Regions from separate parts of the Arthrobacter phoenicis genome, predicted to be linked through region 1. Evidence: riboswitches for the same ligand, from Rfam matches in the RefSeq annotation. Region 1 holds a riboswitch; the other holds the start of a gene.
What was found. Region 1 has a riboswitch for cyclic di-AMP ahead of ABC337_RS17925 (M23 family metallopeptidase). Riboswitches for the same ligand answer to the same signal wherever they lie in the genome.

Region 1 (4,401 bases):
GGCTGGGCCGCGGTGAAGCGACGCAGCGAGGACCGGGGCCGCTTGTGCGGTTCCGGGACCACCGTGCCTGCATCCCGCAGGATCCTATGGATCGTCGATCTGGCCGGCGGGGTGCGGCCTTCGCGTTCGAGGTGCGCGGCGATTGTCTCGGCACCGGCGTCGAGGCCTTTGGCGGCCAGCTCGGTGCGCAGGGCAAGGATGCGGACCCGGACCGCGGGATCAGTGGCTTGCGGGTTGGTAAGGGGTTTGCGGGAGCGCGGCTCAAGACCGGCGTCGCCTTCGGCCAAATACCTGGCGAGGAGTTCGTGGACCCATTGGCGGCCGACGCCGTAGCGGCGGGCAGCCTCTGCTTTGGACATTCCGCCCTCGAGTACGGCCAGGACGATGACCTTGTTCTTCGACATGGCCCATCGTTGACGGAAGGCGCGTCGCCGATGACCCGGGACACGCCATGTTCCGTCGCCGATGTCCCGAGACACGTGTCGCGTGTCAGCTGTCGTGCATGCCCCGAGTCATGTGTCGCCTATGTCCCGAGATCACACACTTCGGGCTGTGCATCCCCGAGCCCGACGGCGTGGAACGCGCAAGGCCTACCCGATCATCCTGGGCTTGTTCGCTTGGCCCGATAGCAGGTCGGCGCGTACAGGGAGGCAAGGTAGCTGCTCAGGGCAATGAAGCACTCCGACGGGCAGTCCGACGGCCCAGAAAAACGGCAGCCCCGCCGACCAGCAGGCTCAGCAGGAGCAGCACCCACCCCGCAACCGTGAGCGCCGATGCGAGGGCCACGGCGCCGGCGTCGGGAACCGCGGGTGCCAGCGCCGCATCGATGGCGGCATTGCCCCACAACCGCACCCCGGCAAACAGCAGCGGCAACGCCCACAAGGCCCAGCGGAGACCCTTCTTCGCCACATTGGTGCCGATCAGCATCACCCAGCTCAAGCCAAAGATCAGGGGGAACAGCGTGCCGGCAGTCTTGTGGACGTAGCTCAGCTGGCCGCGGGCATCGTCGTCCATGACGGCGCGCAGCTGGGCGGCATAATCGGCAGGGAACCCGCCGATCAGCGAGTCAGGCATGGCCAGTCCGTTGGAGAGTTGCGTCATCTGGTTCAGCGTCAGCAGATGTACGTACCAGAACAGGAAGAGGCTGGCCACGACGCCGGCGATCACAATGAGGTTGCTGTTGCTCTGGGCCCTCTGCGGCGTCCGTGAGGAAATCACCGGGGGCAGCTGGTGCTCGGGGACTGCGGCTTTGGCGCCGTGCTTCCTGATCCGCTGGGCGGGGGTCTTGGCCATGGCTCCATTATCCCGTACCTGGTGCTCTGCTCTTGTTGACAAACCACATGACGGGGGCGTCGCATGGGGCGATGGGTGATGATGGGCAGCGCAGGGCACGGTGGATGGCTCCCTGGTCATGCTGGTCCTGGCCGGTGCGAGCGTGGCCATCGCCCGGGTTTCGGCAGCCACCGGCGCGGTGAGGCAGTTCGAAACTACCGCCCTGATTCCCGGTATCGCCGTGCTGATCATCGTCATGGCCGGCGACAAGATCAGGGGCCGGTCCGCCGGCCAACCTATGGTCCTGACCCGCCTGAAATGGAAATACCGCGTCCTGACAATCGCCGCGATAGCAGGTGCGGCAATCACTTGGTTGCTTTCTTTAGCCCGCCCGCACGATCTTCTGATCGCCGCGTACATTCCCGCCGTTCTGGCGAACCTGATCTTCAACCTTTTCGATCGACGCACACCACTTCCCCCTAGTGCCTAACAGAGCAGACGACATTGCCTAACCTTCACGAATCAGGCAGAAGGCAACCTCAGATCGGGGCTCTCCAACCGCAGAAGCCGTTCTGAGGTGTTCGGCCGAAGGTGCACGGTCGTTGGAAACTACAGTCTCTGGCGGCCCGGAATGGGGCGTCCGCCTCTGTCCTCCATCGTGCTAGACCAACCGGGATTTGTAAGCAATGTCACATTCAGGTCACGGCAACTCACGACGGTTTGAGAGTTCGCCATCAGTTGACTTTAGAGCCAACCGTTCGGGTCGACAACTTGACCGCTGACTTCCACCTCGAAGTGGAGGTGGCAGCCGGTGGAAGCGCCCGTGGTCCCGCTGAAGGCCACAACGTCCCCCCGGGACACTTTCTGACCCTGGGTCACGTTAAAGGAAGACAGGTGGTTGTATGTGGTTTTCAGGCCATTGCCGTGATCCACGACCACGCGGTTCCCTCCGCCATAGGGGTGCCAACCTGCGAAGGTGACGGTGCCTGCGGCAGCTGCCAGGACGGAAGTGCCGCACTGCGCCACAAGGTCCTGTCCTCGATGGAAATCCCCTGAACCGGCCGTGATGGGGCTGACCCGGTACCCGAAGGGCGAAACCGTGGTCATCGCGGCGAGCGGGGCGCCAAGAGTTCCAGCGGAGGCTGCGCGGGTGATGGAACCGGCCGACTGGGCACTGAGCAGCTGTTTTAGTCTGCCGTCCGGGTCCGCCTGGGTGCCAACGGCGGAGCGGCTGAAGCTTATCTCGGCGCCGGCGGCGGCGGAAATTTCAGGCTGGGCGCCGGCAAAAACGGCGGACGCGCCCTGGCCAGGTTGTTGCGATGCCATCACCGGGCCGGTCACCGGAACGCTCACGGTGAGTACCAGGCCCGTGGCCGCCAACGCGATGCCGGCCTTCTGGCCCAGGCCACTGGCACCGGCGAAATCAGTGATCTGGCGGAAGGGCCCCCGGCGCCGGCGTGCTTCCCTGTGCGGATCGCGGGGCCTGGCCGCGGTAAACGCCTCGATCGTCCGGGGTGCCGGAACGGGGCCTGTCGCGCGGCGACGGCCCCTGGGGTATTGCGTGGCCAAGTTTTCCTCTCTGGATAGCCTGCGAAGTTAGCTGTCGGATTCGGGTCAGAGAGTTCAAAGACCCGGTCCGCCGTAACAAGCACTTTGCGCAGAGATGTCCCGGAGGATCGTTAGCTGGAAGTGGGCTTGCTGCTGACGGACTTCACCCCAAGGCAGTCCTGCGACTGCCGGTCGTGGTTTCCCCGCCTCTGCCAGTTGGTGACTTGTGTGCACCCTGATCCGCTGGCAGAGCTCGGCTCCGGATCAGGTAACGCTTTGGTATCGATGGTGTGAGTCAACTATAGCTACGAAATCGGACTCGTAGTAATTCCGTTATCTAGCGGAATCTACCCTCAACGCGCTCGGTGATCCGCCGCTGGGGGCGGGTCTCGCCATCAGGTTCGCCAACTGGCCCCTCGCCGCATTCATCGCGGGACCGGACTGAGAAAGAGTAGCGCACAACCATCTCCTGATCGTCCGGTAACGTTCGTTCGCGAGACGCTGGCCGGGCGTTCTTCTGATCGCTGACATTTCAGGACAAATTTTGTAATGGTTTCCGTGTACCGGGAATCCGCGGGTACCTCCTGTTGTCCTCCTGGACGTCGCGCCCACCGCCGGCAGTGCTGCTGGTGGGCGTGGAAAATATCATCCGATTCGGCGTCTAGCGGTCTTTCGTCATGGTGCCCATCCCCTGTTGCGTCCATTGACCGCAGGGCACACCCGAGCAGTGTCTCTTGGAGAAGCTTCGCGGCGCCGTGGAATCGACGATGGCCAGCCGATCCAAGTGAGTGGGCACCGGTCTCGCTTCGAACGCGCGTGCGGCCATAGAGCAAAGCAAGTAGTGCCCCCGGCGCAAATACGCGTAAACACTACGGATGTGTCCGGGGCGGATGGTTTTTAGGCTCAAGGGATCAAGGAGCCCCACCCACCGTTGCCGCCACCCCCGGCTCGGACGGTGTAAGTGTCCCGGTAGTTGAGGCCCCTGTTCCCTTCCTCACCCGTGTCTTGGTTCCTGCAAGGATTCCCATGATCGATCCGGCGTATAGTCCACCGCGACCTCGAGGAGCGCCTGTCTTCTTCGATCCCAGTGGTAAACGCTGGCGGCGGATCGTTAGCAGCTTCCTGGCGCTCGTATTGATAGGCGTGCCGTCCTTGGTCTGGATCCTCCCGGGCGTAACCGCCCCGGTTCGGACGGGTCAGCTGAATCAGGAACCAGGCTACCCCCGGCAGTTACTGTCGACCCAGGACCTTGAGAGCATCCCGCAGATCGGGGCGGAAACCGGCTTCGCTCTTGACCGGATTGCCCTCGTTGAACGCAAAGACGGGAAGGTTTTGCTCAAGGATCCCTTCAGCAATACAGTGTGGCGGGAGGCAACGGCAGCGGAATCCGAAGTGATCGGCGCTAGCCCGTACGTGATGGAAACGTACGGTAAGCCCGCCGACCGGACGCTGATGCTGACATTCGATGACGGTCCGGACCCCCAATATACGCGCGACATCCTCGATGTTCTGGCCGCCGAAGGCGTCCCGGCGACGTTCTTCTCTGTTGGCGACAACGTCGTCAAGAACCCTGACGTCTTC
Region 2 (4,401 bases), on a different contig from region 1:
CGGCCGGACGCCTTGACCCGGGCGGCCCGCTCCAGGGCCGCGGGGGAGAACAGGCCGAGCCACAGGCCGCCGTCGGAGGCAAAGTTCTTCTGCGGCGCGAAGTAGTAGACGTCGGACTCGGCGACGTCGACGTCCAGGCCGCCGGCGGCGGAGGTCGCGTCGACCAGGACCAGCGAGCCCTCGTCCGCGCCGGCCACCCGACGGACCGGGGCGGCCACACCTGTGGAGGTCTCATTCTGCGGCCAGGCGTAGACGTCCACGCCGGCCTCCGCCCGAGCCTCGGGCCGGGTGCCCGGCTCCGCCTTGATGATCGAGGACTCGGCCAGGAAGGGCGCCTTGTTCGTGGCGGCGGCGAACTTGGAGCCGAACTCGCCGAAGGAGAGGTGCTGTGCCTTGTTCTCTACGAGCCCGAAGCTGGCGATATCCCAGAACGCCGTCGAGCCGCCCACGCCCAGGACCACCTCGTAGCCCTCGGGTGCGCGGAAGAAGTCGCTGAGGCCGGAACGGACCGAGCCCACCAGGTTCTTGACCGGGGCCTGGCGGTGCGAGGTGCCGAGCAGGGTCGCCGAGGCCGATGCCAGGGCCTCCATCTGTTCCGGGCGCACCTTCGAGGGCCCGGCGCCAAACCGGCCGTCCTTGGGAAGAAGGTTCGCGGGGATGGTGATGCTGGTGTCGCTCACAATGGCTCCAATGGTCGGCTGGGTGCGAGAGGTGGCTGGTCGGCCGGTAAGGACCGCTTCCATTCTGCCCGACGGCGGCCCCGGCGCCGGAAAGCGGGCTGTCATAGTCCGGTCAGGAAGCCGGCTCTAAAATTATCCGGAGTAATTCACAATAGGCTAGGCTGTCGGGAGCGTATGGCGGATCCCGGGTGGCCGCACCCCGCACGTTGTACGGTGGAATGACGCAAGGACGGCGCTCAAGGAGCTGAGCTGGATGACGGATCTGATCGACACTACGGAGATGTATCTTCGGACCATTCTGGAGCTTGAGGAAGAGAACATCGTCGCGCTCCGGGCCCGCATTGCCGAACGACTCCGCCACTCCGGACCAACCGTCTCCCAGACCGTCGGCCGGATGGAACGGGACGGGCTGGTCGTGGTCTCCGGCGACCGCCACCTGGAACTGACCGAGGTGGGCCGGCGGCGCGCCACCGAGGTGATGCGCAAGCACCGCCTCGCCGAACGGCTGCTGGCTGACGTGATCGGCCTGGACTGGGCGTACGTCCACGAGGAAGCCTGCCGCTGGGAGCACGTGATGAGCGAACGGGTCGAGCGCCGGATCTTCGAGATGCTCGACCACCCCACGGTCTCCCCCTACGGCAACCCCATCCCGGGCCTCGCCGAACTGGGCGGCCTGCCGACGGCGGAACAGGCCGACGGCGTCGTCAATCTCCTGGACGCCATGGCGGGATATGCCGCGGGCTCCCGCATCACCGTGAGCCGGCTTGCCGAACCCATCCAGGTGGAACCCGAGCTGCTGGTGCAGCTGGACGAGGGCGGTATCCGGCCCGGGGCCACCGTCTCGCTGGAGCGGGTGGGGGAGTACATCTCCGTCCGCGTCCCGGACATTGAGGGCGCGCTTGAGCTGCCGCCCGAGGTTGCCGCCCACGTTTTCGTTACCCGGGGGTAGGGCGACGCGGAAGCATACCGTAAGTGTGCTGTTTACTAGCCGGTCTAGGAGATAACGAAATTATTACTACGGGTCTTAATCCCCTATAGTTATCGACTAGTACCGAGACTAAAGCGTTACCTGATCCGAAGCCGAGCTCTGCCAGCGGATCAGGGTGCGAATCACCTTCTGGCAGAGGCGGGGGAACCACTACCGGCCGGTAATTCCGGCCTTGGGGTGAAGTCCGCTAGCGGCAAGCGAACTCTCTGAGGACACTCTTTCCGGGTGCCTCTCTGCCTGGATGCTTGCGTCGGCGGACCGGGTCTATGAACTCTCTGACCCGAATCCGACAGCTAACTTCGCAGGCTTTTTCAGAGAGGAACCACTTGAGCACGCAGACCGTCCGCGGGCGCCGCCGCGCCGCCGGCCCCGCTCCGGAGCCGCGCCCCGCCGTCGACGTCACCGTCCCGCGCCCCCGCGATGCGCACCGGGACGAGCGCCGCGGCCGGCGCAGTCCGATCCGCCAGGTCGCGGACTTCGCCGCCGTTACCGGAATGGGCCAGAAGGCCGGAATGACCCTGGCCGCCGCCGGCATCGCACTCACCGTGGCCGTCCCGGTGACCGGCCCCGCGCTGGCCGTCGACGCCCCCACCGCGGGGTCCGTCTCCGCCGCGGCCCAGCCCGAGGTCAAGGCCGCCGCCGCCCAGATCGACTTCAACCGCACCGCCGTCACCACCAAGGGTGACCCGGACGGGAAGCTCAAGCAGCTGCTCAGCGCGCAGTCCGTTGGCTCCATCACCCGCGCCGCATCCGCGGGGACGCTCGGCGCCCCGCTGGACACCATGATCACGGCGTCGCCCTTCGGCTACCGGGTCAGCCCCATCACCGGCGCGGTCGGCGAATTCCACCGCGGCCAGGATTACGCCGCGCAGTGCGGCACAGCCGTCCATGCCGCCGCGAGCGGCACCGTAACTTTCTCCGGCTGGCACCCCTACGGGGGCGGCAACCGGATTGTGGTCGACCATGGCAATGGCCTGGAGACCACGTATAACCACTTGTCGTCATCCAGCGTCCACGTCGGCCAAAAGGTCTCCCGTGGCGATGTGATTGCGATGAGCGGAACAACCGGTGCCTCCACCGGCTGCCACCTCCACTTCGAGGTGATGGTCAACGGGGACGTCGTTGATCCGCTGGGCTGGCTCTAAAAGAGCCCACCGCAATGCTCACACTTCCGTGACACGCCGTGATCTGAATGTGACATTGAGTCCGAACTGTTGTACCGTATGAAGCACGCCAACTTCACCGAAGTTGGCGCTCTTGAGTGGATTGCCTAACTCTGCCACCGCTCAAGGTCCGTTCGCATGACATCGTCTGGCAGGGGCGGGGGAACCAATTTTGGTCTTCGCAAGAAGACCTAGGGGTTAAGTCGCAAAGCTTCCCAGGAAGCGGAGCGGCCGGGTGACTCCCATCCGAATCCGACAGCTCACCTCGTAGGCATTGGGAGAGGCTACTTTCGTGTCTTCACGCCACAATGCTGCGCGTTTTCGCGCTGGCGAGGCTCAGTCGAGCCCGCTGATGACCATGCACCGCGTTGCCCTTGCCGGCGCCCGGGATGGTTCACGCAATGCAGTTCCTGCTTTTGGCGCGTCTTCGCAGTACACCCTTCGCTAAAGAAACCCGTTTCGGGGCGATCCGGCGTACCCCCAAGATGCCGGAGCGTCCTTAGTCCCGCCTGTTCAAGAGCGCGGACACAAAGGATCACGAAAGAGAGAACTAAATGACTACTCGTGCAACCATTGCACGCCACCGCGCGGAGGTCACCAAGACCAACTCGCTGGCTGTCATTGCCAAGGCCGTCGGCGACAACGCCGGTGGCATGGGTCGCCAGGCTGCGGTTATCGCTGCTGCCTCCGGCCTGGTCCTGACCAGCGGTATCGCGGCCAACGCCGCCGAGACCAACGTTCAGCGCGAATCCACCTCTGCTTCCGCCACCGAGGTTCAGTCCACCGCTCCGGCCACCATCTCGGCGGCCTCCAGCATCGCCATCTCCTACGAGAAGCCTGCTGTGACCACCGCGGCCGCCCCCGTCGTCGAGGCCCCGAAGCCCGTCGTCAAGGTTCAGGAAGCTGACACCACGACCGCCAACACCGCCGCAGCCACCCCGGCCGCCGGCACCGCGGTCAACGCGTCCGTCGCCACCAAGGCTCCGGCCGCCACCAGCGGCATGGGCGCCTCGATCGCCGCCGCCGCTTACGCCCAGATCGGCGTGTCCCAGGACTGCACCATGCTGGCCACCAACGCCCTGGCCGCCGTCGGCATCCGCTACCACGGCTGGCCGGCAGGTTACCTGTCCCTGGGCCGCACCGTCAGCGCCGCCGAAGCGCAGCCGGGTGACCTCGCGTACTACCAGAACGGCGGCATGGGCATGGCCCACATCGCCGTTTACGTCGGCAACGGCATGGCCGTCCACGGCGGCTGGAACGGCGGCACCACCGCCCTCTACAGTGTCAACGTCGGTTCCGGCCCGGTCTTCATCCGCGTCGGCGGCTAAGACCCCCGCTTCCCGCGAAGCTTCGAGAAGGACCCCTGCCACCGGCTGGGGTCCTTCTCTGTTAACCGCGTGCCAGCGGTGCAGGAAGCACCGCTGGCACGCGGGCCCAGGATCCGCCACGGATGCCCTGCGGCCCGAAATTCGGTAATCCGGGCCACCCGTGTTTACTCTTGTGGTGTCGATCCTTAGCCTGACCATGCAGAGGGCAGCCGGCCCTCGTGCCACTGGCGGGTGCGGCCGTG

Region 2: it holds a riboswitch for cyclic di-AMP, as region 1 does, so the genes downstream of both, ABC337_RS04140 (peptidoglycan DD-metalloendopeptidase family protein) here and ABC337_RS17925 (M23 family metallopeptidase) in region 1, are expected to answer to the same signal.

Annotation. Positions count from the first base shown of each region.
Region 1 is NZ_JBDFMK010000003.1:44,297-48,697, forward strand. It holds partial or broken gene ABC337_RS17910 (IS481 family transposase) at 1-404, opposite strand, end outside; gene ABC337_RS17915 (hypothetical protein) at 664-1,293, opposite strand; gene ABC337_RS17920 (hypothetical protein) at 1,412-1,762, shown strand; gene ABC337_RS17925 (M23 family metallopeptidase) at 2,017-2,841, opposite strand; cyclic di-AMP (ydaO/yuaA leader) riboswitch at 2,843-3,055, opposite strand; gene ABC337_RS17930 (bifunctional polysaccharide deacetylase/glycosyltransferase family 2 protein) at 3,847-4,401, shown strand, end outside.
Region 2 is NZ_JBDFMK010000001.1:936,582-940,982, reverse strand. It holds gene serC (phosphoserine transaminase) at 1-680, opposite strand, end outside; gene ABC337_RS04145 (iron-dependent transcriptional repressor DtxR) at 934-1,629, shown strand; cyclic di-AMP (ydaO/yuaA leader) riboswitch at 1,759-1,990, shown strand; gene ABC337_RS04140 (peptidoglycan DD-metalloendopeptidase family protein) at 1,995-2,813, shown strand; cyclic di-AMP (ydaO/yuaA leader) riboswitch at 2,961-3,119, shown strand; gene ABC337_RS04135 (NlpC/P60 family protein) at 3,386-4,159, shown strand.